4 regions of the Rhodoferax sp. SPJ21 genome follow, and region 2 is predicted to be linked to each of the others. Evidence: predicted binding sites of a transcription regulator. Region 2 holds the regulator's gene; each other region holds the start of a gene.
The links. The regulator sigma-54, encoded in region 2, starts transcription at its own class of promoters, with help from an activator protein. The targets are predictions, from matches to a motif close to TGGCANGNAANCTGCTTT.
Positions count from the first base shown of each region.

Region 1: a site for sigma-54 is predicted at 2,217-2,234, ahead of hmpA (NO-inducible flavohemoprotein). Genes of this name have one in related genera too.
Region 3: a site for sigma-54 is predicted at 2,507-2,524, ahead of AC4BBN_RS16770 (ANTAR domain-containing response regulator). Genes of this name have one in related genera too.
Region 4: a site for sigma-54 is predicted at 4,625-4,642, ahead of glnK (P-II family nitrogen regulator). Genes of this name have one in related genera too.

Region 1 is NZ_JBYZMO010000002.1:963,116-970,835, reverse strand. Features, by position in the region: gene AC4BBN_RS12365 (methyl-accepting chemotaxis protein) at 1-521, opposite strand, end outside; gene AC4BBN_RS12360 (hypothetical protein) at 639-791, opposite strand; gene AC4BBN_RS12355 (hypothetical protein) at 778-936, opposite strand; gene hmpA (NO-inducible flavohemoprotein) at 988-2,169, opposite strand; gene norR (nitric oxide reductase transcriptional regulator NorR) at 2,297-3,868, shown strand; gene AC4BBN_RS12340 (acyl-CoA thioesterase) at 3,902-4,387, shown strand; gene AC4BBN_RS12335 (NYN domain-containing protein) at 4,446-4,985, opposite strand; gene gloA2 (SMU1112c/YaeR family gloxylase I-like metalloprotein) at 4,991-5,383, opposite strand; gene AC4BBN_RS12325 (LytR/AlgR family response regulator transcription factor) at 5,409-6,149, opposite strand; gene AC4BBN_RS12320 (sensor histidine kinase) at 6,163-7,200, opposite strand; gene argH (argininosuccinate lyase) at 7,305-7,720, shown strand, end outside.
Region 2 is NZ_JBYZMO010000002.1:3,362-11,081, forward strand. Features, by position in the region: gene AC4BBN_RS07775 (THUMP domain-containing class I SAM-dependent RNA methyltransferase) at 1-1,142, opposite strand, end outside; gene AC4BBN_RS07780 (RNA polymerase factor sigma-54) at 1,187-2,764, opposite strand; gene lptB (LPS export ABC transporter ATP-binding protein) at 2,772-3,524, opposite strand; gene lptA (lipopolysaccharide transport periplasmic protein LptA) at 3,533-4,156, opposite strand; gene AC4BBN_RS07795 (thiol:disulfide interchange protein DsbA/DsbL) at 4,266-4,925, opposite strand; gene AC4BBN_RS07800 (SPOR domain-containing protein) at 5,006-5,722, opposite strand; gene argS (arginine--tRNA ligase) at 5,735-7,408, opposite strand; gene AC4BBN_RS07810 (PsiF family protein) at 7,544-7,720, shown strand, end outside.
Region 3 is NZ_JBYZMO010000003.1:303,583-311,302, reverse strand. Features, by position in the region: gene AC4BBN_RS16775 (putative bifunctional diguanylate cyclase/phosphodiesterase) at 1-1,623, opposite strand, end outside; gene AC4BBN_RS16770 (ANTAR domain-containing response regulator) at 1,850-2,497, opposite strand; gene tsaD (tRNA (adenosine(37)-N6)-threonylcarbamoyltransferase complex transferase subunit TsaD) at 2,606-3,634, shown strand; gene AC4BBN_RS16760 (Hsp20/alpha crystallin family protein) at 3,650-4,030, opposite strand; gene AC4BBN_RS16755 (branched-chain amino acid ABC transporter substrate-binding protein) at 4,124-5,395, shown strand; gene AC4BBN_RS16750 (hypothetical protein) at 5,392-5,613, opposite strand; partial or broken gene AC4BBN_RS16745 (pyridoxal phosphate-dependent aminotransferase) at 5,642-6,838, shown strand; tRNA gene AC4BBN_RS16740 (tRNA-Gly) at 6,940-7,015, shown strand; tRNA gene AC4BBN_RS16735 (tRNA-Cys) at 7,065-7,138, shown strand; tRNA gene AC4BBN_RS16730 (tRNA-Gly) at 7,203-7,278, shown strand.
Region 4 is NZ_JBYZMO010000002.1:258,740-266,459, reverse strand. Features, by position in the region: gene AC4BBN_RS09060 (ABC transporter substrate-binding protein) at 1-595, shown strand, start outside; gene AC4BBN_RS09055 (sensor histidine kinase) at 592-2,874, shown strand; gene AC4BBN_RS09050 (YifB family Mg chelatase-like AAA ATPase) at 2,948-4,477, opposite strand; gene glnK (P-II family nitrogen regulator) at 4,751-5,089, shown strand; gene AC4BBN_RS09040 (ammonium transporter) at 5,125-6,687, shown strand; gene AC4BBN_RS09035 (SMP-30/gluconolactonase/LRE family protein) at 6,829-7,720, shown strand, end outside.

The DNA of each region.
Region 1 (7,720 bases), 960 kb from region 2:
CGGTGCTGCTCCTGCAGTTTCAAGAACTCGTCCAGCGCCGAGAAATAATTCGCAATCGCAGGGAAAAATGTCTTTTCCACATAGGACTGTGTTGCAGCAGCATCGCCAGCAGCCTTCAGTTCCTTGCTTTTTGCCACTGCGGCGAGAACCGGAGACCGAGCAGAATTTATTTTTTCCAGGGCAGCCTTGTCATCGTCAGCGGTCGCGCCTTCTTTGATAGTGCTGTAAAGCTTGGAAATCTTGGCGATGAATTCTTTGAGTTGCGCATCCATGATGGCGACGTGCGCCTCATCAGTCGAGATGGCCCCGCCCACCGTTGCAGCCACCGCAGTCTCCACGTAACCACGCCACCGAGTGGCCATGGCAATTTTCTCTTGTGTCTGCTCAATGGACGCCATCGCCTCTGCATGGGCAATACTGGATCGATGTTGCGCCCAAAACGATACTGCCAACATGGATAGCAGAAGACCCAGAATGACCGCCCACAACTTGGTCGCGACACGGAGATCGTTGAATTTCATGGTTTCCCTCTTTTTGGTGGATGTTCAACACCACCAGCCCGTTAACAAATTGGGCCGTATGCTACATCTGGAAAATGCTGCTTCAGCTAGGGATTTAGCCTCCCCGGGGCGCTTATTTCAGTGCAGCTTGACGTGCGATTCGGTACGCCGTGTGATGGCGCGAGTGAGGGTTTCCAGCGCCACCTTGGTCACGCCGTGCAGCGCAAGTTCATGCATCTTGTACAACGAGGTGTACATCACGCGTGCCACCAGGCCGTCAATGTCTTGCAAGCAAACTGGCGCCTTGGTGCCCAGGCCGTTCGGGAGGGTCCAGCGCGACAGCGGAAATGCGCGGCGAGCTGGCCACGGCCACGCCGTCTTCGTCGATGAAGGGCTCCACATGGACCAGCTTGTTGGCGCGGTCCAGGCCATTCATCTCGCCCAGACCGCTCCGGAAAACTCTACGATGCTCCCGTAGCTCTATCGACTATTCGAGTGCGCCAGCCGGGCCGAAGAATTCATAGCGGGTTTGTGCCTCGGGCACGCCCAGGTCCCGCAGCTGCTTTTTCATCTGGCGCATAAAGGGCTTGGGCCCCAAAAAGTACGCATCCACATCGCGCGATGCGGGTAGCCACTGGGCCAGCTGCTGCGGCTGCAAATGGCCCACGGCGTCGGGGGCATCATCGGCGCCCACATGTTCGTCGTAGGCATAAAAGCGCCGCAACTGCGGGTGCTTGGCCAAGCGCGACTCGATCGCATGGCGGAAGGCATGCACCTGGCGGTTGCGCGCGCAATGGATGAAGTGCACCGGCCGCGTGCCCTGCAGCGCCGCGTCCAGCATGGCCAGGGTGGGTGTAATGCCGACGCCGCCGCTGATGAGCACCAGCGGCTTGTCGCCCGCAGCCAGCACAAAGTCACCGGCGGGCGGGAACACATCCAGCACCGTGCCGACCTGCACCTGGTCATGCAGGTAGTTGGACGCCACACCGCCGGCCTCGCGCTTGACGCTGATGCGGTAGTCCACGCCATTGGGCGCGGCCGACAACGAGTAGTTGCGGCGTATCTCGTTGCCGTTCACCACCAGGCGCAAGCCGATGTACTGGCCGGGCTGGAAGGCGATCAGCGCGCCAGCGTCCTGCGGCTGCAGGTAGAACGAGGTGATTTCATCACTCTCCGCTTCCTTGCGGGCTACGCGGAAGGCCCGCGCACCACGCCAGCCACCGGGCGCGGCTGCCACATCGGCATAGATTTTTTCTTCCGCGCCGATGAGGATGTCGGCCAATTGGCCATAGGCCGCGCCCCAGGCTGCGATAACGGCATCGGTGGCGATCTCGGCGCCCAGCACCTCGCGGATGGCGCGCAGCAGGCAGGCGCCAACGATGGGGTAGTGCGCGGCCTCAATCTGCAGCGACACATGCTTGCTGATGATCTGCGACACCAGGCCGCCGAGTTGCTCCAGTTGGTCGATGTGGCGGGCGTACATCAGCACGCCATTGGCCAGCGCGCGTGGTTGGTCGCCGTTGGCCTGGTGCGCTTGGTTGAAGAAGGGCCGCACCTCGGGGTGCTCGGCCAGCATGGTTTTGTAGAAATACGTGGTCAGTGCCTCGCCGCCGCTTTCGAGCAGAGGCACGGTGGATTTGACGATGGCACGTTGTTCAGAGGTCAGCATGGAGTGGCTTTCAATCGGATGCAGGGCGGCGCCCGGCTGCAAGTGCTAACTCAAGTTCCATGCCCGCCATTCACTCTATAAAAATCAACTACTTAGGCATGCAAAATATCTTTTTGATACATTCATAATGATCCACCAAGGAATCATTTTGATAACAAAAAACCTGCTCCAAACCCTGGTGCCGCTGGTCGATGACCTGGCGCGCGAACTGCCCGACGGCGAACGCTACCGCCGCCTGCTGGCCGCCGTGCGCGCCCTGCTTCCCTGCGATGCAGCTGCCCTGCTGCGGCTGGACGGCGGCTGGCTGCTGCCGCTGGCGGTAGATGGCCTGAGCCACGACACCCTGGGGCGGCGCTTCAAGGTCAGCGAACACCCGCGCCTGCAGCAGCTGCTGCAAGCCCCCGGCCCAACCCGCTTCCCGCCCGACAGCCCCCTGCCCGACCCCTATGACGGCCTGATCGACGGCGTGCAGCTGGAGGTGCACGACTGCATGGGCTGCCCGGTACTGCTGGGCGACACTCCATGGGGCGTGCTGACCCTGGACGCGCTGGACAAAGAGCGGTTTTCCAGCGTCGATCTGGGCGACCTGCAGGCCTTCGCCAGCCTGGCAGCGGCCACCGTCAGCGTGGTGCAGCGCATGGCCGGGCTGGCACAGCAGTTCGAGGCCGAGCATGCGCGCGCCGAAAGCTACCGCGCGCTGGCCGAAGAGCACCCAGCCCCCACGCTGATCGGCCAGAGCCCAGCCCACCAGCGCCTGCTGGCCGACATCGCCACCGTAGGCAACAGCGACTTGACGGTGCTGATCACCGGCGAAACCGGCGTCGGCAAGGAGCTGGTGGCCCAGGCCCTGCACGCCGCCTCGCCGCGCGCCAGCCGACCGCTGATCAGCCTGAACTGCGCGGCCCTGCCCGAGTCGCTGGTGGAAAGCGAGCTGTTCGGCCATGTGCGCGGCGCGTTCTCGGGCGCGGTGGCCGACCGGCGCGGCAAGTTCGAGCTGGCCGACGGGGGCACCCTGTTCCTGGACGAGGTGGGCGAGCTATCGCTGAGCGTGCAGGCCAAGCTGCTGCGCGGGCTGCAGGGCGGCCAGCTGCAGCGCCTGGGCTCGGACCGCGAGCACCGGGTCGATGTGCGGGTCATCGCCGCCACCAACCGCGACCTGGCGCAGGAGGTGCGCGCCGGCCGCTACCGCGCCGACTTCTACCACCGGCTCAGCGTCTACCCACTGCCGGTGCCACCGCTGCGCGAGCGCGGGCACGATGTGCTGCTGCTGGCCGGGCATTTCCTGGAGCTGAACCGATCCCGCCTCGGCCTGGGCAGCCTGCGGCTGGATGCCGACGCCCAGGCCGCACTGCTGGCCCATGGCTGGCCTGGCAATGTGCGCGAGCTGGAGCATCTGATCGCACGCAGCGCGCTGAAAGCCCTGCAGGGCGCGGCACCCCGGGCCCGCATCGTCAGCCTGACGGCTGCGCACCTGGACCTGGGAGCCCAATCCGCCCCGACCGCCGCCCCGGTCGCCTTGCAGAACGGTGTGGCCCCACCCGCCGATTTGCGCACCTCGCTGGACGACCACCAGCGCCAGCGCATCGCTGAAGGCCTGCAGCGCCACCAGGGCAACTGGGCCTCGCTGGCGCGCGAACTGGGCTTGCATCGGGCCAATTTAGTCCGGCTGGCCGGGCGGCTGGGTTTGCGCAAACAGTAATAATCGGCACCAAGAATTACACGAAAGCCCGCGATGGAACTCCCCGCACACCAACTGAGCATGACGGTCTTGATGACCCCGGATATGGCCAATTTTTCAGGCAATGTGCACGGTGGCGCCGTGCTCAAGCTGCTCGACCAGGTGGCCTACGCCTGTGCCAGCCGCTATGCCGGTCGCTATGTGGTCACCGTCAGCGTGGACCAGGTGATGTTCCTGCAGCCCATCCACGTGGGCGAGCTAGTGACCTTTCTGGCCAGCATCAACCACACCGGCACCTCGTCGATGGAAGTGGGCATCAAGGTGGTGGCCGAGAACATCCGCAGCCGCAGCGTGCGCCATGTGAACAGCTGCTTCTTCACCATGGTGGCCGTGGACGACGACCGCAAGCCCGCCCCCGTGCCGCCGCTGGTGCCCAGCACGGACGACGAAAAGCGCCGCTTCGAGCAGTCCATCATGCGCAAGAAAGTGCGCCGCGAGCTGGCCGCACGCTTCGCCTCCATCAAGGAAGTTGCTGAATAAAAAGTGGCTGTGACGCAGGTAAAACCAGCACCACCAGCTACCAATTCAATAGCAAACGCTATTTATCAATGGATGAGCCCATGTCATCCAGCCACAGCACGCGGTCGGCGTAGCACTGCAGGTCGGCCGACAGCGTGGCCTGTGCGCCGTTGAGCCAGACCTCTTTGCGCAGATCCGACTTGAGGTAGGAGATGGCGTCTTCAAAGTCGCCGTCGCCGGCCGACAGGATCACCCGGTCGTAAATGTCCTGGGCGGCGAGCTTGATCATCAGCGTGGCAATGGCCACGTCCACACCTTTTTGCACCGTGCGGTCGAAGTGGGTTTTGCACGACGGGCACTGGTTGTGCTGCTCCTTCAGCTTGTACAGCTGCACCCGCATCTGCGGGCCTTTGGGCGGCGCGGATTTGATCCAGGTATGAAAGGCGTTCTGCGCTTCGGCGTTCGGGTCGCCGGTGGAGTTCAGGTAGTAGCTCTCGTAGATCGGCCCGCCATTGGCCTTGACCAGCTCGTGCTTGAGCTTCAGGTAGTCAAAGCCGTTCGGCCGCGAGCGGCCGAAGTTGTACATATAGGCGGCGTCAACGATCCAGACGGTTTTCATGGGGGTCACGGATTCACTTCGTAGAGTTCAAGGGGCAGGCCGTCGGGGTCGGCAAAAAAGGTGAAACGCCGGCCGGTGAATTCATCGACACGCACAGGCTCCACGGCCACGCCGTCGGCTTGCAGGCTGGCGATATTGGCGTCCAGGTCGGCCACCGCAAACGCCAGGTGGCGCAGGCCGCAAGCCTCGGGGCGTGAGGGGCGCGGCGGCGGCGTGGGGAAGGAAAACAGCTCGATTTGCGAGCCGTCGGCCAAGGCCAGGTCCAGCTTGTAAGACTGGCGCTCGGCGCGCAGGTTCTCGGCCACGATGCGCAGGCCCAGGATGCGGGTGTAGAAGTCCCGAGACCGCGCATAGTCGGAACAAATAATGGCGGCGTGGTGCAGGCGGGCTAATTCCATAGGCCCAGAGCTTAACCCGCCCGAATTACCCCGCCATGGCTTCACGCACCGCCGCCAGCTGGCGGCGCGACACCATCAGCGCTTCATCCAGCCCTTGCAGGCGCACGGCCCAGCCCTCGCCCTCCTCGGGGTCGAAATGCTTCTCCAGCGCACGCAGCGCCCGGCGTGACACCAGGGCGTTGCGGTGCACGCGGATAAACACACTGGCGTGGCGCGCCTCCAGCTCGCTCAGGGAGCCGTCCAGCACATAGCTGCGGCCAGCGGTGCGCACGGTGATGTATTTCAGCTCGGCCTTCAGGTACAGCACGCTGGCCAGGGGCACGCGCTCGGTGCGGCCACGGTCGTGTATCACCAGCACATCTTGCATCAAATCGGGCTCTGGCGCAGGTGTTACCTGCAGCAGGCGCTCTACTTTCTGCAGCGCTTGCTGCAGGCGATCCAGCCGCACCGGCTTGGTCAAATAGTCTGCCGCCGCCAGGTCAAAAGCCTGCAGCGCATGGCCGGCGTGGGCGGTGACGAACACCACGGCCGGCGGCCGGGGCTGGGCCTGCAGCTGCTGGGCCAGTTGCAGGCCGTCCATGCCGGGCATATGGATGTCCAGCAGCAGCAGGTCTACCGTCTGGCCGGCCAGCGCGGCGCAGGCCTGCTGCGCGTTCGCCGCTTCGGCCACCACTTGGGCGGCCGGCGCCTTGCAGTCGCCCAGCAGGGTGCGAAGCCGGGCGCGGGCCAGCGCTTCGTCGTCCACGATCAATACCCTCAAGGTCATGGGCTGCGTCCTTTCATACCGGGATTTCGATGCGCACCAGGTAGATGCCATCCTTCAGCACCGCCTGGAACTGGCCCTGCACATCGTGCAGCAGCTTCAGGCGGTCGCGCACATTGTCCAGCGCCACGCCAAAGCCGGCCGCGCCCGGCCCGGCGGGCACAGTGTTGCTGATCTTGATGACCACGGTGTCGCCGCGCCGCTCGGTGCTAATGCGCAGGTCGGCCCCGCTGGCGCTGGGCTCCACACCGTGCTTCACCGCGTTTTCCACCAGCGGCTGCAGCAGCAGGGGCGGCAGCTGGGCCTGGGCGGCGCGGGGGTCCAACGCCCAGTGGATGCGCAGGCGCTCGCCAAAGCGCACCTGCTCGATGGACAGGTAGCGCTCGGCCAGCGTGGTCTCCTGCTCCAGCGTGACGGATTCGCCCTGGTCCACCAGCGCGTGGCGGAACAGGTCACTCAGGTCTTCCAGCAGGGCCTCGGCCCGGGCCGGCTCGGCGCGCACCAGGGCGATCGCACTATTGAGCGTGTTGAACAAAAAATGCGGCCGTATGCGTGCCTGCAGCTCGCCCAGCCGGGCCGTGGTGGCCGCCGGCGTGCGGGCGCGGGCGCGCAGCACCAGGCCAGCTACCACCAAGGCGGACAACCAGGCACCCGCAGCCGCGCAGGCCAGCCAAGGCACGGGGTCCATCAGGCCGATCAGGGCCAGCATGCCGCAGCCGTACAGGCCGGCCAGCGCGCCCAGCAGCACGCCGGCCACATACTGTGCCCAGGATGGCAGGCGCGCCAGCGTGCGCTTCACGCTGCAGGCGGCCAGCAGCCAGACCAGCACGGCGGGCAAGGCGCCGCCGGTCCACAGGGCCAGCCGGGTCAGCCAATCGGCAGCACCCTGTGCGCCAAACAGCGCCGCCACGGCCACCGCCAGCTCGACAAACAGCACGGCACGCAGGATCACGCCCACCTGGCAGGCATCAAATACCAAGGCCCTGGGCACGCGTGTGGGGGCGTCCGGGTCGGCTAGCGCGTCGAAGCTCGATAAAATTTGCGTCTCTTGCATACCAACTTCCATGACAAGGCCCGATTATTGGGTATGAACCGGCCGTTGGTAAGCCACTCCATCTCCCCCTCTGCCACATTGGTGCCTGCTGCATGTCCTCCTCCATCAACCAACTCGACAAAAAATCCGAAGCCTGGTCGGCCCTGTTCTCCGAGCCCATGAGCGACCTGGTCAAGCGCTACACCTCCAGCGTGTTTTTTGACAAGCGCCTGTGGCAGGCCGACATTGCCGGCAGCCTGGCCCACGCCGAGATGCTGGCCGCGCAAAACATCATCACGGCCCAAGACCACGCCGACATCCAGCGCGGCCTGGCGCAGATCAGCTCCGATATCGAGTCCGGCAACTTCGAGTGGAAGTTGGACCTGGAAGACGTGCACCTGAACATCGAAGCCCGCCTGACCCAGCTGGTTGGCGACGCCGGCAAACGCCTGCACACCGGCCGCAGCCGCAACGACCAGGTCGCTACCGACGTGCGCCTGTGGCTGCGCGGCGAGATGGACCTGATCAACGGCCTGCTGAC
Region 2 (7,720 bases):
CATTCGATGGGGCCGTTCCACATCGGTACGCGGCGCGACTCTTTGAGGCGCATCTTGCCCGGCAGCTTGAGGTCGGGCGTCAGCATCCAGGCGGTCCAGCCGGCGTAGTTGCGCTTCCAGTGGGTGGCCAGCTGGGGGAAGAAGTCGGCGCTGCCGTCTTCGGTCTGCGCGGCTTCGCGCCGGCCAGCGACACCGGCGACTTCAATCCGCTCGCCGTAGGGCGGGTTCAGCAGCATCACGCCGGACTCGGCTGGCGGCATGCGCTGCAAGGCATCGCCGCCACGGAACTCGACCACACCGCTGACACCCGCGCGCTCGGCATTGCGGGTCGCGAAATCGACCATGCGGAAGGCCACATCGCTGCCGAAGATCTGCGTCTGGGGCTCGTGCTCAGCCTCGTGGGCCTGGTCCTGGATGATGGACCACACATGGGGCTGGAACGGCAGCAGCTTCTCAAAGCCAAAGCGGCGCAGGCTGCCGGGCGCAATATTGCAGGCGATCTGCGCGGCCTCGATCGCGATGGTGCCGCTGCCGCAGCAGGGGTCGTACAGGGGCGTGGTGCCGTCCCAGCCGCTGGCGGCGATCATGGCCGCAGCCAGCGTCTCTTTCAGCGGCGCGTCGCCCTTGTCTTCACGCCAGCCGCGCTTGAACAGCGCGTCGCCCGAGGTGTCGATGTAGATGGTGGCGCGCTCGGTGGTCAGGTGCAGGTAGATGCGCACATCGGGCCACTGCACGTTCACGTCAGGGCGCACGCCGGTCTTGAAGCGGAAGCGGTCGGCCACCGCGTCCTTCACCTTGAGCGCGGCGAAGTTCAGCGAATTCAGCGGGCTGTGCTGGGCCGTGACCTCGATCTTGAAGCTTTGCTTGGGCGTGAACCAGATCTCCCAGGCCACATTGCTGGCGGCTTCGTACAGGTCTTTTTCGCTGCGGTATTCGGTGTTGGACAGCTCGATCAGCACACGCTGCGCCAGGCGGCTGTGCAGATTCAGGCGCATCGCGTCGCGCCAGGAGGAACGCACCAGCGTGCCGCCCCGCATCACGCGCAGGTCTTCGCCCTGCAGGCCGGTAATGCCATGCACCTCTTCGGCCAGCAGCTCTTCCACGCCGGCGGCGCAGGGTAAAAATAGTTGAAGTTGGTTCATATCAATCGTTTCATAGCGTCACCGGGCTTGTCCGGTGCCGTCCATTACAAAGCCTTGCGCAGATTCGTCGGAGCAATTCTGAGCGCTTCGCGGTACTTGGCCACGGTGCGGCGCGCGCATTCAATGCCCTGCTCTTTCAGCATGTCGGACAGCTGGCTGTCGCTGAGCGGCTTCTTGGGGTCTTCAGACGAAACAAACTGTTTGATCAGCGCGCGCACCGCAGTGCTGGACGCATTGCCGCCGGTCTCGGTCCCCAGGGACGAACCGAAGAAATACTTCAGCTCGAAGGTACCGTAGGGCGTGGCCATGTATTTGGCGGTGGTGACGCGGCTGATGGTGGACTCGTGCAGACCCAGCTCGTCGGCGATCTCGCGCAGCACCAGGGGGCGCATGGCCAACGCACCGTGGCTGAAGAAGTTCTTCTGCCGCTCGACGATAGCGTTGCTGACCCGCAAGATGGTGTCAAAGCGCTGCTGGATGTTCTTGATGAACCAGCGCGCCTCCTGCAAGCGTTGCTGCAGCGCGGCATTGTTCGACGAGTCCTTGCCGCCGCCCTTGTGCTGGCGCAGCGCATTGGCGTAGATGTCGTGCACGCGCAAGCGCGGCATGACCTCGGCATTCAGCTGCACGCGGAAGCGGGCCTGGCCACCACGCCCGACCTTGACCACAATCACGTCGGGCACCACGATGTTGCGCTCCACATCGACAAAGCGCCGCCCCGGCTTGGGCTCCAGCCTAGCGATCAGCGCCATGGCGGCCTTGATGTCGGTCTCGGTGGCGCGGCACAGCTGGGCCAGGCGCTTCACGTCGCGCCGGGCCAGCAGATCCATGGACTGGCGGCAGATGCGCATAGCCACCTTGCGTGCAGGGTCCTCGCCCAGCACGGACTGCAAACTCTGCAGCTGCAGCAACAGGCATTCGCCCAGATGCCGTGCGCCCACGCCCGCCGGCTCCAGGCTTTGCAGCAAGCTCAGCGCCACGGTGAAGCGGTGTACCAGCTCTTCCACGCTCTCGGCGTCGTCGCCGGCCAGGCCACGCGCCAGGGTTTCGAAATCGTCTTCCAGGTAGCCGTCGTCGTTCAGCGACTCGATCAAAAAGCGCAGCGCAGCCTGGTCCACCTCGCCCAGCCGCAGGGCCAGGGCCTGGCGGTGCAAATAGCTGGTCAGCGACTCCTGGTTGCGGGCCAGCTCGGTGGCGTCCATCTCGCCGTCATCGCCCAGGTTGTTCTGGCGCGCCGGGGCATCGCCACCCCATTCGCTGTCGTCGGGTTTGATCTCGGAAGTGCCGTCGCCATCCCAGCTGGTGTCGTCACCGCCGGTCAAAGGGGATTCAGCATCATTTGGGGCTTCCGCGCTGGATTCACTTGCGTATTCAGCTATAGAACTTGTAGCAACCTCAGCCTCACGCTCCCCTGTGCTGACCGGCGTATCGGACTGGGCCAGGCCGAACTCCTCGCGTGGAGCCTCGTCCATATTGCGTTCCAGAAACGGGTTGTCGTCCAGCATCTGGTCCACTTCCTGGCTCAGTTCCAGGGTGGACAGTTGCAGCAGGCGGATGGACTGCTGCAACTGGGGCGTCAGCGCCAGATGCTGTGAAACGCGTAGGGATAAGCCTTGCTTCATCGGGACATCACATCTTGAAATGTTCGCCGAGGTAGACGCGACGCACATCGGCGTTGTCCACAATCTCGGACGGCGTGCCCTCGGCCAGCACATGGCCGTCGCTGATGATGTAGGCGTGGTCGCAAATGCCCAGCGTTTCACGCACGTTGTGGTCGGTGATCAGCACGCCAATGCCGCGCGACTTCAGGAAGCCGATGATGCGCTGGATCTCGATCACGGCAATCGGGTCGATACCGGCAAAGGGCTCGTCCAGCAGAATGAAACGGGGCTGGGTGGCCAGGGCACGGGCGATTTCCACACGGCGGCGCTCGCCACCGGACAAGGCCATGGCCGACGACTCACGCAAATGCTCCACCCGCAGATCCTGCAGCAGGGCCGTCAGGCGCTTTTCGATCTCGGCGTGGGTGAGGGATTTGCCGGCCTCGTCGTGCTGCAGTTCCAGCACGGCGCGCACGTTCTCTTCCACCGTGAGCTTGCGGAAAATCGAGGCTTCCTGGGGCAGATAGCTCAGGCCCAGGCGCGAACGCCGGTGGATGGGCATGTGCTCCACCGACTGGCCGTCGATGGAAATATGGCCGCCATCGGCCCGCACCAGGCCCACGATCATGTAGAAGGAAGTAGTTTTGCCCGCACCGTTGGGGCCTAGCAGGCCCACCACCTCGCCTTTTTTGACGGCCAGGGTCACGTCTTTCACGACCTTGCGCTTGCCGTAGGCTTTTTGCAGATGGCGCGCCTCCAGGCGGCTTTCTCCCGACTCCACCACCGCCGTCACTTCTTCATGCCCTCCAGCGTGGTAGTGGAGCGCAGCACCGGTGCAGCACCGGCAGGCGCCGTGCCGCTAGGGGCCGACGCTGCGGCCTTGGGGGTCAACATGGCGCGTACGCGGCCATTCTGGCCACCGGGATTGCTGCCGGCTGTGCCACTGTCCACGGTGAATACGTCGGTGGTGTTGTCGTAGACGATCAGTTCACCGGTGATTTCGTCGTTCACCTTGCTGCCAACCAGGCGGCGCAAAATGGCCCGCTTGATGAAACGCACGTTGTCCAGCTTGCTGCTGTACTCGATGGTTTCGCCCTCGCCTTCTATGTATTCGTCCAGGCCGTCGCGCTTCTGCTTGAAATACGCCAGCTTGCCCGGCTCGGCCGTCACCACGCCGAACTGGTTGCCCTCGGCGTCCTGGCGCACATCGACGCGGGCGCCACGGATGATGATGGTGCCCTTGGTCATCACCACCTTGCCGGTAAAAACGTTGGTCTGCTTCAGATCGTCATAGCGCGCCGCGTCCGCCTCGATATTCATAGGCTTAAGTTTGTCGGCTTTTTCCGCGTGGGCTGCTCCGCCTAGGCCGACGAAACAAACCAAGAGCAATGAGAGTAGGGTGTTGATTTTCATAGAGGCACGAATCTTGCAATCCATTGTAACGGCCAGCCACCCTGAGTTGGACGTAGCCAGAAAAAAGCCCGCTGACGCGGGCTTTTTCATCTCTCTGGCCTTGACGGAATCAGGCTTTCTTGCGCTGCTCGGCCACCAGATATTCCACGATGGTCAGTGCGCGCGGCATGTTCTGCGCCTGGCTGCCGTCGGTGTAGAACTTGCCGGCCACGCCCAGCGCGGGCACGCCCGCCACCTGGTAGGCCTGCTGCAACTGGGACGCCTTGCGCACCTTGGTGCTGACACCGAAGGACTGGTAGGTCTCGGTGAACTTGGTCTTGTCCAGGCCCTGCTTCACGGCCCAGGCGATCACCAGATCATCTTTGTCCAGACGCTGGTGCTCCACATGGATGGCGTTGAACACCTTGCCATGCAGGGCATCCAGTTGGCCCAGGGCCTCCAGCGTGTAGTAGAGCTTTTGCGGCGGAATGAAGCTGTCTTGAAAGTTCACAGGCACGCGTTTGAAGGAAATATCCTTGGGCAGGCGCTTGAGCCACTCCACCAGTGCGGGCTCAAACGCATTGCAATGCGGGCAGGCGTACCAGAAGAACTCGATCACCTCAATCTTGCCGGCCGGGGCTTCGGTAGGCGCCGGCTTGTCCAGCACCAGATAATCCGTGCCTGCCACGGGCGGCTTGCCCTGCGCCAAGGCGCTACCGGTGTGGCCCACAGCCAGCGTGGAACCAGCCAGCACACCCGCTGAAGCCAGCGAAAACTCACGACGTTTCATTGCAAATCACTCCTTGTGGGGGGTCGGACCGGCGCCGGGCGCAAAAGTTCAGCGCGCGGCACCAGCTTCAATAGGGCTGGTCAGCGCTGCACTCGCACCAGGGTGGTTTCGTTACCGGCACTTTCCAGCCGGTCCTTGGCATGGTCGGCATCATCGCGCTTGGCATAAGGGCCCATACGCACCCGGTAGACGGTGCGGCCGGACTGCTCGCGTTCGGTGACCTTGGCCTCCATGCCCATCATCGCCAGCTTGGCGCGCTGGGCCTCGGCATCTTCGGGCGTGCGGTAGGCACCGGCCTGCACGAAATACTCAAACGGCTCAGCCGTGGGTGCCAGCGCAGGCGCCGTGGCCACAGTCGCCGACGCAGCTGCCTTGGCTTTAACCTTGGCCAGATCACCCAACGGATCCGCGGAAGCGGCCGCCGATGGCTTGGCTTCTGGCTTCGCTTCTGGCTTGGCGGCAACTGCCGCCGGGGGTGCGGGCACCACAGCCGGAGTCGCCGCCGGGGCTGGTGGTGGCACCACCATCGGGGCCGCCGCATCCACCGCACCGGATGCCACGGGCGCAGCAGGGCGCACCGTGTTTTTGCCGTGCAAGGGGGTGTTCGGGTCCCAGTCCTTGTTTTTCTGGCTTTCGACCGCGTCGTGGTCTGCGCCATTGGCCTGGGTTTTGCCGCTCATGAACGGCACCGGCACCTTGGTGACATAGACCGCCACCGCCAGCGCCGAGCCCAGGCCGACCACCACCCCGATGATGAAGCCCAGGATGGTGCCGCCGCTTTGCTTGTGTTTTGTCATGCTTGCTGTCAATTACATTTTTTCTGGAGCATCCACGCCCAGAACTGCCAAGCCATTGTGCAATACCTGCGCACACGCGGCGACCAAGGCCAGGCGCGCCAGCTTGAGCGGCTCGTCGTCCACCAGCACGCGTTCGGCGTCGTAGTAGCTGTGTAGGTTGGCGGCCAGCTCGCGCAGGTAGAAAGTCACGTCGTGCGGGGCAAAGCCATCGGTTGCTGCGGTCAGCATCTCGGGGTACTTGGCCAGTTGCAGCATCAAAGTCTGTGCCTGGGGAACCAGCAGGCTGGACAAGTCCACGCCCTGCAGTTTCGCCACATCGCCACCCCAGTCGCGCAGCATCTTGCAAATGCGGGCGTGGGCGTACTGCACGTAGTACACCGGGTTGTCGTTGTTCTTGGCCAGCGCCAGATCGATGTCGAAGGTGTATTCGGTGTCCGGCTTGCGGCTCAGCAGGAAGAAGCGCACCGCGTCCTTGCTGGTCCAGTCGATCACGTCGCGCAGGGTCACGTAGCTGCCGGCACGCTTGGATATCTTCACCTCTTCGCCGCCGCGCACCACGCGCACCATGGTGTGCAGCACGTAGTCTGGGTAGCCCTGAGGGATGCCCACATTGGCCGCCTGCAGGCCGGCGCGCACGCGGGCGATGGTGCCGTGGTGGTCGGTGCCCTGGATGTTCACCACCTTGGTGAAGCCGCGCTCCCACTTGGCGATGTGGTAGGCCACGTCGGGCACAAAGTAGGTGTAGCTGCCGTCGGTCTTGCGCATCACGCGGTTCTTGTCGTCGCCGTAGTCGGTGGACTGCAGCCACAGCGCGCCGTCTTGCTCGTAGGTCTTGCCGGCTTCCTGCAAGCGCTTGACGGTGGCGTCCACACGGCCGCTGGTGTACAGGCTGGACTCCAGGTAGAAGTTGTCGAACTTCACCTTAAATGCTTGCAAGTCCAGATCCTGCTCGCGGCGCAGATAAGCCACGGCGAATTCGCGTATGGAATCCAGGTCGTCCACATTGCCCGAGGCCGTGACTTCGCGGTCGTCGGCCTTGACGGTCTTGCCGGTCAGGAAGTCCTGCGCGATGTCGCCGATGTAGTCGCCGTTGTAGGCGGCTTCGGGCCATTCGGCGTCGCCGGGCTTGAAGCCCTTGGCGCGCATCTGCGTGCTGGTGGCCAGGGTGCCGATCTGCACGCCAGCATCGTTGTAATAGAACTCGCGGTACACGTCCCAGCCCTGGGTGGCGTACAGGTTACAGATGGCGTCGCCCAGCGCTGCCTGGCGGCCGTGGCCCACATGCAGCGGGCCGGTGGGGTTGGCAGAGACGAATTCCACCAGGATATGCTGGTTGTTGCTGGGCTGCACGCCGAAGCTGAGTCCGGCGGCCAACACCTCGCGCACCACTTCCTGCTTGGCGGCGGGCTTGAGTTTGATGTTGATGAAGCCCGGGCCGGCGATGTCGATGGCCTCGACCCATTTTTCGAAAGCTGGCTGCTCCAGCAGAGCCACGCGCAGGTTTTCACCCAGCTGGCGCGGGTTCAGCTTGAGCGGCTTGGCCAGTTGCATGGCGGCGGTGCAGGCGAAATCGCCGTGCGCGGCCACTTTAGGGGACTCGAACGCGGCTTTAGCGCCAGCGCCGGGGGCAATTTTTTCCAGCCCGACGGCCAGCGCCGCGAGCAATTCGTGTTTGACTGAGAGCATGGCCGGATTTTACCGGGGGGTCATTGCTACCCCGGTCCTCCGGCTTGCGCATTGCGGCGTTATGGGTTGCAATCCAGTCGTCTTCGGACCTCGCGCACTGGATTTACCCCCACAAACATCTCTTCTGGAGCTTGCATGAAACAACTATTACCTCTCCTAGCCGCCCTGGGTCTGACTCTGTCTATGGGCCTGGTCCATGCGGCCGACAAGGAGCCAACTCCCCAGCAAGCCAAGATGTCGGCCTGCAGCAAAGAAGCCAAAGGAAAAAAAGGCGATGAATACAAGGCTGCCGTGAAAGCCTGCCTGAGCGCC
Region 3 (7,720 bases), on a different contig from region 2:
GCGGCCTTGTACCGGCGCCCAGCTGCAGGCATCGGCAAAGGCCTGGCGCAGGATAGTGTCGGTCAGCGCGCCTATCAGGCCGGTCTCTTCGGCGATCGGGATGAAGCGGTCTGGGCCCACCGTGCCTATGCGCGCGCTGTGCCAGCGGGCCAGCGCTTCCAGGCCGGTGATGCGGCCCTGCGCATCCACCTTGGGCTGGTAGGCCACGGTGAACTCGTTTTGCTCCAGCCCGACGCGCATGGCGGTGCCCAGGTTCAGGCGTTCGTCGGCCACCTGGTTGAGTTCGGGGGTGAAGAAATGGAAGTTGTTGCGCCCGCGCTCCTTGGCCGCATACATGGCTACATCGGCGTGCTTGAGTAGGGTTTGCGCGTCCTTGCCGTCTTGCGGGTACAGCGCCACGCCCATGCTGGCGCCCATCTGGAATGCGCGGCCTTGCAGGTGCACCGGCTGGTTGATTTGGCCCAGCAGGCGCTGCAGGTGCGAGATGACCGAGTGGGCCTGCACATGCTCGTTCAGCAGCAGCACGAACTCGTCGCCGCTTTGTCGCGCCACCGTGTCCGAGGCGCGCATGCAGGCGCGGATGCGCTGCGCAATTTCCACCAGCAGCTGGTCTCCTGCGTCGTGGCCCAGGCTGTCGTTGATAAGTTTGAAGTGGTCCAGGTCGATGAACACCACGGCCAGAAAATGCCCCAGGCGCTCGGCGTGGGAGATGGCGGGCGCGATGCGGTCGCGCAGCAGGTTGCGGTTGGCCAGGCCGGTCAGCGTGTCGTAGTTGGCCTGGTATTCAAGTTGTTCCAGCTGCTGTTTGCGCTCCGAAATATCCTGCACCGTGCCTTCGAAGCAGACGAAGGCGCCTTGTTTGTCGTACACGCTGCGCGCGTTCTCGGAAATCCAGATCTTGCTGCCGTCGCGCCGGTACACCTCGGACTCGAAGTTGCTGACCTCACCGTGCGCGGCCATCAGCCGGGCGAAGCGCTCGCGCCGGTGTGGCTGCACATACAGACGGCGGTCGATGTCGGACAGGTCGGCGATCAGCTCCTGCGGCGTGGCATAGCCGTAGAGCAGGGCCAGCGCCGGGTTGGCGGCGATGTAGCGCCCGTCCAGCGTGGTCTGGAAGATGCCTTCGCGTGCGTGTTCAAAGATTTGCCGGTAGCGCAGCTCGGCATGTGCCAGGGCCTCCAGCGTCAGGTGCACATCGGTCACGTCTTCGATGAAACCTTCCAGCACCAGCTGATCGGCCTCGTCCGTGACCTGTATGCCTTGCTCTTTCACCTTGCGGACCTCTCCACTGCGCGTGGTGATGCTGTAGTACACGGTGAAGCGCTGGCCCTGGGCGATGGCGGCGCCGATTTCCTGGCGTACCCGGGCGCGGTCGTCAGGGTGGGTTATGGCTTCCCAGGAGATGCGTTGTGGGTCCAGCAGCTCGTGCGCGCTGTAGCCACACAGGCGCGTACAGCCCTGGCTGACGAAGCGCATGGTCCATCGGCCGTCTAGTAGGCAGCGGTAGGCCATGCCTTCCAGGTTGTTGACCAGTGTGTCCAGCACCCGGTGCAAATTGACGGGCTTTACGGCGTGCACGGTCGCCTGCGGGGCACGGGCAAATGGGGCTAATACGGGTTTCAAGGTGGATACGGAGTTTGCAAAACCAAGTAGTGCTCAGCCAGGCCGGCTTGTGTGTCTGGTGCGCAGACTCAGGCTCTGCAGCAAGGGGCTATTTTTGCAAGCCCTGTGCCAGCCTTGAAAATCTCTGTTGCTGCTTATTTGATAGCAGAGAAGCTATATGCAGATTGCGTCAAAGTCCTGTTTCATTCTGATACAAGTTTGCACTGAGTTGGTGCATTCTACCGGATCACCCCAGCAACTCGGCCACATCGAGTATGCGCTGGGCCACTTCCACCAGCTTCATGCTCTTGTCCATGGCGGCTTTGCGTAGCTTGTCGTAGGCTTCCGGCTCGGTGATGCCCTGGCGCTGCATGAGCAGGCCTTTGGCGCGGTCTATGATCTTTCGGTTGTGCAGCTCGGCCTTGTGCTCATCGCGCTCCACCCGGGTCACGGCCAGCTCGGTGCGCAGGGCCTGCTCGTGCTCAAAACGCGCCATGGCCACGTCCAGTATGGGGCGGATGCGGTCGGCGGATAGGCCGGCCACGATGTAAGCCGACACACCCGCCGCCACCGCATCCTTGACATGCGAGGTATCGCCGTCGTTGGTGAACATGACGATGGGCCGGGGCGCATTGCGCGTGGCCATCACCACATGCTCCAGTGCATCGCGTGCTTCGCTTTCGGCGTCCACGATGATCATGTCGGGTTGCAGCTGTGCCAGGCGCTCGGTCAGGAACACATCGGCCGGCAGGCTTGCGATGAGGTTGTAGTTGTTCTCCAGCAGGCCGATGCGCAGCGCACGCGAGCGTTCGGCTTGCAGCAAGGCATGGCTGTCCGACGGGTCCAGTATGTCCAGATCCGGGGCAATGACCACGATACGCAGGGAAGGGCTCATGGCAGAAAATACGCAAGATTTGCGCCAATAAGGTGCGTGGCGGTTGGTGAGGTGGGTCGCCTAAACTCCAGCGTTTGGTTGCTGTGCTGAAAAAGCGAGAGGTCTATTGTGCTGGTACTAGGTATTGAATCATCCTGCGATGAAACCGGGATAGCGTTGGTGCGTGCCGAGGGAGCGTCTTTGCCCGTGCTGTTGTCGCACGCCCTGCACAGCCAGATCGAGATGCACCAGGCCTATGGTGGTGTGGTGCCCGAACTGGCCAGCCGCGACCATATCCGCCGTGTGCTGCCGCTGACCCAGCAGGTGCTGGCCGAGTCGGGCCAGAGCCTGGCCGATGTGGATGTGGTGGCCTACACCCGTGGTCCGGGGCTGGCTGGCGCCTTGCTGGTGGGTGCGGGTGTGGCCTGCGCGCTGGGTGCGGCATTGGACAAACCCGTGCTGGGTGTACACCACCTGGAAGGACATCTGCTGTCGCCGTTTCTGAGCGCCGACCCGCCGGAATTCCCTTTCGTCGCGCTGCTGGTTTCTGGCGGCCATACCCAGCTGATGCGCGTGGACGGCGTGGGCCGCTACGAGATGCTGGGCGAAACCATTGACGATGCCGCAGGCGAGGCCTTTGACAAGTCCGCCAAGCTGATGGGCCTGGGCTACCCCGGTGGCCCGGCTTTGTCACGCCTGGCAGAGCAGGGCGACCCAGCAGCCTTCAAGCTGCCGCGCCCCTTGTTGCACAGCGGCAATCTGGATTTCTCGTTCGCCGGTTTGAAGACGGCGGTGATGACCCAGGCCAAGAAGCTGGGCGACGATCTGGAGTTGCGCAAGGCCGATCTGGCCGCCAGCACCCAGGCGGCGATTGTCGAGGTGTTGTGGAAAAAGTCGATAACAGCCTTGCAGCGCACCGGGCTACGTCGCCTTGTGGTTGCCGGCGGCGTGGGGGCTAACAAGGCACTGCGCACCCAGCTGAATACGGTCTGCGCCAAAGCCGGCGTGCGCGTGCACTACCCCGAGCTGCATCTGTGCACCGACAACGGCGCCATGATCGCCATGGCCGGAGCCATGCGTCTGCAGTCCGGCCTGCAGGCGGCCACGCGAACCTATGCGTTCGACGTGAAACCGCGCTGGCCTTTGGACAGTCTTTAACTGCTTTTACAGGTCTTAGTTGATTGTCAGCGTGGACACATTGCTGACGGGGGCTTTTTTGGCCAGCTTCAGCGTCAACACGCCGTTTTCTAGCTTGGCATCGCTGGCCGACACGTCGATGTCCTGCGGTAACTCGTAGGCCGCCTTGTATTTGCGCGGCGCATCAGGCAGGCTTTCCAGGCGCACCACGCTGCCTTCAATGCCGATGGACAGCTGTTCTTTGGAGATGCCAGGCACATCGAATTGCAGGGTGTAGCTGGTCTCGTCCTGGGCCACGTTATGGCTTGCTTGGGCTGCGCCGGCATGGCTTTCTTCGAGCAGGCGGTGCAGTGCGCGCAGGCTGTGTGCTGGACGTACGAAGCGGGCAGATGCGGGGATGTTGGTAGCAAAAAACATGGAGTAGCTCCTATTACACTGCGCGGCCCTCACAGCGATTGCCGCATGGACAGCATCTATGTGCATCCGGTTTTTTTTCAAGGAAATTTCGCCATGTTTAAGTTTCGTCGCCAGCTCTTGAAACTTCTGGGGGCGTCTCTATGCGCCCCTGCGCTGGTGCGGGCCCAGGGCGCCGCTGCGCCTATCAAGCTGGCCCAGATCGAGGCGCTGAGCGGCCCGCTGGGCAACGGCGGCGAAGCGGTGTTCCGCAACCTGGTATGGGCGGTGGAGCGCGTGAATGCGCGCGGCGGCGTGAAGCTGCCCGACGGCAAGCACCCGTTGCAGCTTGAGCGTTTTGATAGCAAGGGCCAGAACGAAGAGGCTTTGTCGGCGCTGCGCGCGGCCATCGACGACGGCGTGCAGATCGTCATGCAGGGCAATAACTCGGCCACGGCGGCGGTGCTGATCGACGCCATCAACAAGCACAACGAGCGCGAGCCTGGAAAGCGAGTGATCTTCCTGAACTATGCAGCGGTGGACCCCACGCTGACCAACGAGAAATGCAGCTACTGGCATTTCCGTTTCGACGCCCATACCGATATGCGCATGGCGGCGCTGATGTCGGTGTTCAAGGACGACACCGCAGTCAAGAACGTCTACATCCTGGGCCAGGACTACAGCTTTGGCCAGACGGTGGCGCGCGAGGCTAAGCGCCAACTGGCCATCCAGCGCCCCGACGTGCAGGTGGTGGGCGATGAGCTGCACCCGCTAGGTCGCATCAAGGACTTCGCACCCTATGTAGCCAAGATTAAGGCCAGTGGCGCCCAGGCCGTCATCACCGGCAACTTCGGCAATGACCTGACCTTGCTGGTGAAGTCCGCCCGCGAGCTGGGCTTTGAGGGCAAGTTCTACACTTTCTACGGTAACGCTCTTGGCGCGCCAGCCGCACTGGGTGAGGCGGGCGTGGGCAAGGTGATTGCCGTGGCTGACTGGCTGCCAAACGTGCCGGGCGTGCAGAGCGAGGCCTTTGTCAAAGCCTTTCGCCAGCGCTTTCCCAAGCCGTCGGAAGACTATCTGCACATGCGCATGCAGCTCATGGTGGAGGCCTTGGCCCAGGCGATCGAAAGGGCGGGTACTATGGATTTGATAGCTGTCGCCGCAAAGCTGGAGAGCGCCAGCGTTAGTTTGTATGGCCAAAGCGGCAGCATGCGCGCGGTGGACCACCAGTTCCAGCAAAGCCTGGCAGTAGGCATCATGGACCGGCTGGGCGCGCCGGGCGTGAAGTTCGACGTGGAGGGTTCGGGTTATGGCTTTCGCGTCATCAAGCAGATCAGCGCGGCCCAGGCTGAAATGCCCAGCAGCTGCAAGATGCAGCGCCCCGGCTAACCGGTGTAGCCTGCGCAGGCCCCGGCATTGGGCCTGCCTTTGCACTCACGCAGCAAGCGCTTGTCGCGTTCGGCCGTGCTCTCCGCCGAGCCGCGGTGGATGCGCTCTTGCGAAGATTCGCCTGATGTCTGCTTCTTTTTGGTTTTCGCAACGCTGAGAGGTGCAGTTGCTGCCAGAGTCACGGCTAGTGCATAGCAGGCGAGGGTGCGTATGGTCATGGCGGCTATATCCTGGGCATAAGGTGAGGTTCATGATAATCAAGCCCCTTTTGTTTTTTGCCATGCCATGCGCCACTCCATCCTGAATCTTGAGGAATCCAAAATCCGTGAAGTTGCCAATGCAGGCATGGGGCGCAGTGATGTGCTGGCCTTCTGGTTTGGAGAGAGCGACGAAGTGACGCCCGACTTCATCCGCCAGGCGGCGATCGAATCGTTGCAGCAAGGCGAAACTTTTTATTCCCACAACCTGGGTTTGCCGGAACTGCGTGAGGCAGTATCCCGCTATATGAGCGATCTGCACGGCCCCATAGCTGCCGACCGGATTGCCGTTACCTCGGGCGGCGTGAATGCGCTGATGTTGGCGATGCAAATGCTGGTGGATGCCGGCGATCGTGTGGTTGCAGTGACGCCTGTGTGGCCAAACCTCACGGCCCAACCGGTTATTTTGGGTGCACAGTTGCATTGTGTGGCCTTGCAGCCGCAGGCCAATGGAGCTTGGGCCTTGGACATGCCGCAGTTGCTGGCGGCCATCACGCTAAACACCAAACTGCTGATCTTGAACGCGCCCAACAATCCCACGGGTTGGACGCTGACGCGCGCCGAGCAGCAAACCATTCTCGACCATTGCCGCCGCACCGGTACCTGGGTGCTGGCCGACGAGGTGTACGAGCGTCTGTACTACGAACCCAGCCTGAATGGCTGCGCCCCCAGTTTTCTCGATATGGCGGAGCCGGACGATCGCTTGGTGGTGGTGCACAGCTTTTCCAAGAGTTTTTTGATGACCGGCTGGCGTCTGGGCTGGCTGGTGATGCCGGCCAGCGCAACGCCGCACATGGGTAAGTTAATCGAGTTCAACACCTCGTGTGCTAGTGTTTTCGTGCAGCGCGCGGGCATTCAGGCGTTGCAGCGCACCGACGAGATCACGCCGCGTGTGGTCGCCCATTTGAAGCAATGCCGTGACACCCTGGTGCCCTTGTTGCAAGCCGTGCCCGGCATACAGGTGGCGCCGGCAAAAGGGGGCATGTATGCGTTCTTCAAGCTTGAAGGCCATAGCGACTCCTTGTTGACCGCCAAACGCCTGGTGGCCGAGGCTGGCCTGGGTCTAGCACCGGGCAATGCTTTTGCACCGCAGGCCCAGGGATGGTTACGCTGGTGCTTCGCGTCGCAAAATTTGCAGAGATTGGAGCAGGGTGTGGAAAGACTCAAAAAGTGGGCTATAATTTGAGGCTTGCTACAGCAGATTAATGATCTAAAGCAGCAAGCGACAAGAACATAGTTCAAGTTAAAAAATAGCTAAAAATCATGTTATGATTCAAGGCTTGAGACGCGGGAATAGCTCAGTTGGTAGAGCGCAACCTTGCCAAGGTTGAGGTCGAGAGTTCGAGACTCTTTTCCCGCTCCAATTTGGTAAAAAAGGAAGCTTAATGCTTCCTTTTTTCATATTTGGTTTGGGCGCGATAACAAAGCGGTTATGTACCGGATTGCAAATCCGGCTAGCCCGGTTCGACTCCGGGTCGCGCCTCCAAAAAACTTGGTCTGGTTTTCTGGATTAAGTGAAAAAAGTCATGCTATAATGCAAGGCTTGAAATGCGGGAATAGCTCAGTTGGTAGAGCGCAACCTTGCCAAGGTTGAGGTCGAGAGTTCGAGACTCTTTTCCCGCTCCAAATTAGTAAAAAAGGAAGCTATATGCTTCCTTTTTTACGTCCAGATTTTGTTCTTAACGAAATGGTTGTGTATTGGATGCCTTTCCGGAGAGATTGCATTCAATCACTTCAGCGCGATCTCCACCCCCTCCCGAGAAGACAGCTGCGCGGCCCCAAAAAGATCTTGAATACGTTCTGAGGTAACACGGGTTTTTCCAGCGATATCTGTTATCAGGAATATCTGGTAGTCGCCTTAAAATCCGGCCCTGTCAACCGTCGTGTTGCCGGGGCTGTTTTGTTTCAACACGCCAGTGCATTGCGAAGTAGGCTCGGTGGTGTAATGGGTCGCGACAGCAGACTTAAAATTTCTCTTGGTTAAGGGTCTCTTCTAAAATTACGTTATAAATCAAATGCTTGCAGACGTTTTCACTAAGCCATAAAAAAGCTTTTGTACAATTTTTGA
Region 4 (7,720 bases), 260 kb from region 2:
CAAAAGCCTGTCCAGCTCCTGGGTCCACGAGTTCCGGTCTGCCTATGCCGTTGCGGGCGGCCAGGTGGCGGCCGAAGTGCCTTTTGGCGCGGAGGGGCAGGGCGTGGGCGACAGCGTGCGCCAGATGCTTGCGGCACAGCCAGACGGTTTGCTGTTCATCGCCGCAACGCTGGACGTGGCGCAGCTGGCCCAGCAGGCCGAAAAGCTGGCCCCCGGCTTGCCCAAGACAGCCTCGGAATGGGCTTCTGGCGACTATCTGGTGGAGCTGGGCGGACGGGCGGTAGAGGGCATGGTGACGTCCCAGGTGTTTGACCGCGCTGACACTTCCGAGCGTTACCGCCGCTTTCGTGATGCGTACCAGACGCGATTTGCACGGCCACCCAGCTTTAGCGCCGTAGCTTCGTTTGATGCGGGTACGGTTTTGCTGCAGGCTTTGGATCGGCGCTCCTGGCATGAGTCGGTCAAGGATGCCTTGCTGAAATACGGTCCCTACGAAGGGCTGCAGCAGAGCATCCAGTTCGACCGCTTTGGCGATGCCACGCGCAAGATGATCTTCACCCAGATCCAGGCGGGTCAGTTCGTGCCCTTGCCATGATGGTTTGGCGGCTGCGCAGCTATCTGGCGGGTCTGCTGGTGGCCACTATGCTGGTGACCCTGGTGATTGTGGGCAGTGCCATTTTGTGGATGCGTATTCCGCAGATCGAGCAGGCCAACAAGGAAAAGGTGGCTCGGGACATCGGAGAGATGGCCGCCCTGATGGAGATTCTGCTGGGCTCGGTGGAGTCGCGTGTGCAGGTGCTCAGCCAGGCGGTGCGGCTGGCGCCTGCGTCGCAGGCGAATGCGCTGCTCGATGAAGCCGTGGGTAACGCGCATGTGATGGGGGCTATTTACCTGGTGTCGGGAGCTGGCCGTGTACTGGCTGCCGGTGTGCCTGAGACCCTGCGTGCCCAGCGCGAGGACTGGCTGGGCACCGATCTGTCGGCCAACCCGCTGTTTCGCGCGGCCCAGACCCGCCAGCAGCTGGTCTGGGGGGACAAATACTTGTCTCTGCTGTCCGGCGTGGTGACGGTAGGGCTGGCCTATCCGGTGGACGCCCAGCGTGTGCTTGTGGCCGAGGTGCCACTGTCCTATTTGCTGCGCACCTTCCAGCTGGCGGCGGGCCAGCGTGACTCCCTCATCTGGCTGGTGGACCGGCGTGGCGAGGTGCTGGCCGATACCGAAGGGGGGGCGCTGGTGGGCCGCGTGAATGTGTTGAACCTCCCGCTGATATCTACCTTTCAACAGGGCCAGGCTTTGCCCGATCTGTTTAGCTTCATGGACCGGGAGTTTCACCCGGCCATATCCCACTCCATGGACCTGGACTGGTATTTCTTGGGCGGCATGCCCTCTGGCCTGGAGAACCGAGAGATCCGCGGCCTAGTGGTAGTGGTTTTCACGGTATTTCTGGGGGCTCTGGTGGTGGGCTTCCTGTTGGCTCCGTTCTGGGCGTCCCGCTTGATACGCCCGCTGCGGGGGATTGTGGTGCGCGCCGGCCAAATATCTGCCGGCGAGCAGGTCGGCCCTTGGCCGCAGGGGACGATCGCCGAGTTCAACCGCCTCTCGGGCGACCTGGAAAAAATGGCGGCCACGCTGCAGGAGCGCCAGCAGAAATCTCAGGCCATCTTCAACACCTCGCCGGTGGCCATGTCGGTGACCAGCACGGAATCTCCGTTCGCCCTGCTGGACGTGAATCTGGCCTGGTGCCGGGTGTTCCGGCGCCGCCGTGAAGATGCATTGGGCCGCACAGGGACGGAGCTGAATATGTGGCGCTCGCTGGACGACCGCGCGGCCATGTTTGCCGCGTTCCAGGCAGGGCATGCCACCGCCGAGGCCTGGATGCTGCGCGGTGACGGCGAGCCCGTGCTGATCCAGTTATCGCGTGACAAGGTACATATCGGTGCATTGCAGATGATGGTCTGGGCGGGCGTGGATATTACCGAGATGCACCGCATCGATAACGCCTTGCGCGAGCTCAACGCCGAGCTGGAGGAGCGCGTGGCGCGCCGTACCGAGGCCCTGGCCGGTGCCAACGACGATCTCTCCACTGCCATTGCCGAGCTGCGTCAAACCCAGACCGAGCTGGTGCGGGCCGAAAAGATGGCGGCTCTGGGTGGCCTGGTGGCCGGCGTGGCGCACGAGCTGAACACCCCGCTGGGTAACGGCCTGATGGCGGTGACCGCGCTGGGCGATGAAGTGCGCAAATTCAGGCAGTCCATGCAGGACGGGCTGCGGCGTACCGCCCTGGAGGCTCTGCTGTCCAGTGTCGAGCAGGCCACCGATATATCCACCCGCAACCTCTACCGCGCGGCAGAGCTGGTGAGCAACTTCAAGCAGGTGGCAGTGGACCAGACCAGCGCCCAGCGCCGGCGTTTTGCGCTGGCCGAGGTAGTGGCCGAAATCGTCAGCAGCCTGCGCCCTTCGTTTGCCCGCACCCCTTACAAGGTGGTGGTGGAGATACCGCCCGGGCTGTGGATGGACAGCTACCCCGGTGCCTTGGGCCAGGTGGTGACCAATCTGGTGAATAACGCGGTGCTGCATGGCTTCGAAGGCCGTAACCAAGGCACGGTGCGTATCACCGGCGAGGCCCAGGACGAGGGCTGGCTGCTGCTACGCGTGGCCGACGACGGCCGTGGCATTCCAGCCGATTTGCTGGACCGCATTTTCGACCCCTTTGTGACCACCAAGATGGGTCGAGGCGGTACCGGCTTGGGTCTGCATATTTCCTATAACGCGGTAGTTAGCTTGCTGGGTGGCAGCATCAGCGTGCGCAGTGCGGAGGGTGAGGGGACGGATTTCGAGTTGCTTCTGCCCAGCAGCGCGCCACGGGCGAGTTGAGTGCGAATTGAGGGTGAAAAATGCTGCTAGCGCAGGAATTAACTACGCTGGCAGCTATCAAAAGTATAGTAATTTAGCTGGATGCTCGAAGCGCCCGGCGGTACTGCACGGCTTCGGCAATATGGCTGACATCGGTCGTGCTGGAGCCCGCCAGGTCGGCAATAGTGCGAGCCACTTTCAGTGTGCGGTGGATGCTGCGAGCCGACCAGCCCAGACGGGCTGCCGTGGTGTTCAGGAATTTGCCGGCGGCGCTGTCCAGTGCCACATGTTGGTCCATCTCCTGTCCTTGCAATGCCTGGTTGGACTTGCCCTGGCGCTCCATGGCCTGTTGCCGGGCGGCGCTGCTGCGTTGGCGAATCGTGGCCGTGGATTCGCCTGGTGGCGCGTTGAGCAGGTCCTGGGCCGGCAGCGCCGGCACTTCGATATGCAGATCGATACGGTCCATCAAGGGGCCGCTGAGCTTGCCTTGGTAACGCAAAACTTGGTCTGGCGAGCAGCGGCAGGCCTGCTGGCGCGAACCCAGGTAGCCGCAGGGGCAGGGGTTCATGGCGGCAATCAGCTGGAAGCGGGCTGGGAATTCGGCCCGCCGAGCAGCGCGCGAGATGGTGATGTGGCCGGTTTCCAGCGGCTCGCGCAGGGCCTCCAGTGCGGCCCTCGGAAATTCCGGCAGTTCATCTAAAAAGAGTACGCCATGGTGGGCCAGCGAGATTTCGCCGGGCCGCGGCGGCGATCCTCCGCCCACCAAAGCCACAGCGCTGGCCGTGTGGTGGGGGCTGCAAGTGGGGCGGGTTGCCCAGCGCTCCAGGGAGAAGCGCCCACCCAGGCTGGCCACGGCAGCACTTTGCAGCGCCTCTTCCACTGTCATAGGGGGCAGTAGTCCGGCGAAACGCTGGGCCAGCATGGATTTGCCCGAGCCGGGCGGCCCGATCAACAATAGGCTATGCCCGCCTGCGGCCGCAATCTCCAGCGCCCGTTTGGCCCCGGCCTGGCCTTTGACATCGGCCAGGTCGGCATAGCCGGCCGTGGTGGGCCGGGCGGTCTGCTGCAGTTGGCGCCAGCCTTCGGCCGGTGCGTCGCCTTCGCCTTGCGGCAAAAACTGCTGCACCACATCCAATAGGTGTTGGGCGCAGTACACCTGCGCACCAGGCACCAGGGCGGCCTCTTCGGCGCTGCCCGGTGGCAATACCAGACGGGTGTGCACTTCTTGTGCGTGCAGCGCCAGGCTGGTGGCCAGCGCACCGCGCACCGGGCGCAATGCACCAGACAGCGACAACTCCCCGGCAAACTCGTGGCCGGTCAGGCGTTCTGCCGCAATCTGGCCGCTGGCGGCCAGGATACCCAGCGCAATCGGCAGATCGAAGCGGCCCGAGTCCTTGGGCAGGTCGGCCGGCGCCAGGTTCACGGTGATGCGCTTGTTGTGCGGAAACTCCAGGCCGGAATTCTGGATGGCCGAGCGCACGCGTTCGCGTGCCTCCTTGACCTCCACGTCCGCCAGCCCGACCAAGGTAAAGCTGGGCAGGCCGTTGGTTAGATGCACCTCAACGGTGACGGCGGGCGCTTCCAGGCCCAGCAAGGCACGGCTCTGCACCAAACACAAGCTCATCGTCGTTTTACTCCCTGTATCGGTGCGCGGATGACGACCGAAGTTCACATTTCTTTGCAATGCACCATTTGTGTGCGATAAATACCAATCCAAAGCTGTGCATCGGCATGCATGGATAAAGGGTAGGTTAACAAATTGACACCAATTTGGCACGCTACATGCTTAGTGGTAGCCGATTCCCCTCATTATTTTGGAGAAGACAATGAAACTGCCAGCGCCCGAGGCCGGCCGCCTTGACGCCCACCCTCTCTACAGCCCATCGAAGGACCAGCCATGAAACTTGTCACCGCCATTATCAAACCGTTCAAGCTCGACGAGGTGCGCGAAGCCTTGTCCGGCATTGGTGTGCAGGGTATCACCGTGACGGAAGTCAAGGGTTTTGGCCGCCAGAAGGGCCATACCGAGCTGTACCGTGGCGCTGAGTACGTTGTTGATTTCTTGCCCAAGGTCAAGATTGAAGCAGCCATCGCCGACGAGTTGGTGGACCGCGTGATCGAGGCCGTAGAGGGCGCAGCCCGTACCGGCAAGATCGGCGACGGCAAGATTTTTGTCTACAACCTGGAGCAGGTTGTTCGCATCCGTACCGGCGAGACCGGCAAAGAAGCGCTGTAAGCGCGGCGTGCGTCATTAACGAAAGCCAAACAACCATGAAAAAACTTCTCGCATCTTTTGCCCTGGGTATGGGGCTGCTATGGGGCGCATCTTTCGCCCAAGCCCAGGCTCCGGCTGCCGAGCCGGCTGCAAGCATGGCGGCACCTGCCGCATCGGAAGAAGCCAAGCCGGCTGATGCCGCCGCCCCTGCACCTGCTGCAGCGGCCGCCGCAGCGCCTGCTGCCTCGGCACCTGCGGATGCCGCTTCGGCCGCACCCGCTCCGGTTCCAAACAAGGGCGACACCGCCTGGATGATGGTTTCCACGCTGCTGGTCATCATGATGACCGTGCCCGGTTTGGCTCTGTTCTACGGCGGCCTGGTGCGTAGCAAGAACATGCTGTCCGTGCTGATGCAGGTTTTGGTCACGTTCTCGCTGATCGTGGTGCTGTGGTTTATCTACGGCTACAGCCTGGCGTTCACCGAAGGCAATGCCTACATCGGTGGCTTTGACCGGCTCTTCATGAAGGGCATATGGGACAACGCTGCGGGCACGTTTGCCACTGGCGCCACCTTCAGCAAGGGTGTGCCAATGTATGAAATCGTGTTTGCCTTCTTCCAGGCTACCTTTGCAGGTATCACTTGCTGCCTGATCGTGGGTGCTTTCGCAGAACGTATCAAGTTCTCTGCAGTGCTGCTGTTCACAGCCATCTGGTTCACCTTCAGCTACGCTCCTATCGCCCACATGGTGTGGTTCTGGATGGGCCCTGACGCCTACGCTTCCAAAGAAGTGGTTGACGCTATGAACGCCAAGGCCGGTCTGATCTGGCAATGGGGCGCGCTGGACTTCGCCGGCGGCACCGTGGTGCACATCAACGCCGCTGTGGCTGGCTTGGTCGGTGCCTACATGATTGGCAAGCGCGTTGGCTACGGCAAGGAATCGATGGCACCTCACAGCCTGACGCTGACCATGGTCGGTGCCTCGCTGCTGTGGGTGGGCTGGTTCGGTTTTAACGCTGGCTCCGCTCTGGAAGCCAACGGCTTCGCTGCTCTGGCATTCATCAACACCCTGGGTGCTACCGCTGCGGCTGTGCTGGCATGGTGTGTCGGTGAAGCGCTGATGAAGGGCAAGGCTTCCATGCTGGGTGCTGCATCCGGCGCGGTGGCTGGCCTGGTGGCGATTACGCCTGCTTGCGGTAACGTCGGTATTGGCGGCGGCCTGGTGATCGGCTTCGTGGCAGGCTTCGCTTGCCTGTGGGGTGTGACTGGCCTGAAGAAGATTCTGGGCGCTGACGACTCGCTGGACGTGTTCGGCGTGCACGGTGTAGGCGGTATCCTGGGTGCGCTGCTGACCGGCGTGTTCAACAGCCCCAGCCTGGGTGGCCCGTCCACCGTGGCTGACTGGGTTTCCGCTGGCATGACGCCCGCTGACGCCTACTCCGTGGCTGCCCAAGTGTGGATCCAGGCCAAGGCTGTGCTGCTGACCATCGTCTGGTCCGGTGTCGTGTCTCTGGTTGCCTACAAGATTGTGGATCTGACCATTGGTCTGCGCGTCTCCGAAGAAGAAGAGCGCGAAGGTCTGGACATCAGCTCCCACGGCGAAACGGCTTACCACCGGTAAGCCACCCGGCGCTGCAGCCCACCGAGGCTGCAGCAAAGCCGCAGGATCTTTTTCCAAAGATTCGGCCCGCCCGCAGCAATGCCGGTGGGCTATTTTTTTGCCCGTTCACAATACGGGCACTGCAAACTTCTACCTCCCACCATGACCTGGCAAACCGTCACCACCGAACCCAACCTCTTGGGTGAGTCCCCCTTTTGGCATCCGCAGGAAAAACGCCTGTACTGGGTCGATGTACCCGGCAAGCTGCTGCAGCGCCTGGACGTGGCCAGCGGCGTGGTCGAGCGCTGGGCCATGCCTTCCGAGCCCGGCTGCATTGCCCCTGCTGCCAGCGGTGGCCTGGTGGTGGCGCTGCGCGAGGGTATTTACCGCGCGCCGGTCTGGGGTGGCGATCTGCAGCTATTGGCTGCCGCACCGTATGACCCGGCCACCACCCGCTTCAACGACGGCAAGTGCGACCCGCTGGGCCGCTTCTGGGCCAGCACCATCTACGAGCCACGCGATGCGCGCAAGGCCGAGCTGTACTGCCTGGAGGCCGGCAGGCTGAGCAGCAAGGCGGGCAACGCCATCACCGGCAACGGCCTGGCCTGGTCGCCCGACGCCAAGACCCTGTACTGGTCGGACACGCCGCACCACATCGTCCACGCCTGGGACTGGGACGCAGCCTCGAATGTGCTGTCGAACTACCGCGAATTCCTGCAGATGGCGCCCAAGCCCGCCGGCTGGCAGGCCGGCATGCCCGGCTACGGCGGCCGCCCCGACGGCGCGGCGGTGGACGTACAGGGCAACTACTACTCGGCCCAGTTTGAAGGCCAGCGCCTGTGCAAGTTTTCGCCGGACGGCGAGCTGCTGAAGGCCTACCCACTGCCCGTGCGTTGCCCCACCATGCCCTGCTTCGGTGGCGACGATCTGCAAACCCTGTACCTCACCAGCGGTCGCCATGGCCGTTCGGATGCAGAGCTGGCGGCGCTGCCCGCATCCGGCCACGTGCTGTCTTTGCGCGTGGATGTGCCGGGCCTACCGGTGAACTTCTTCA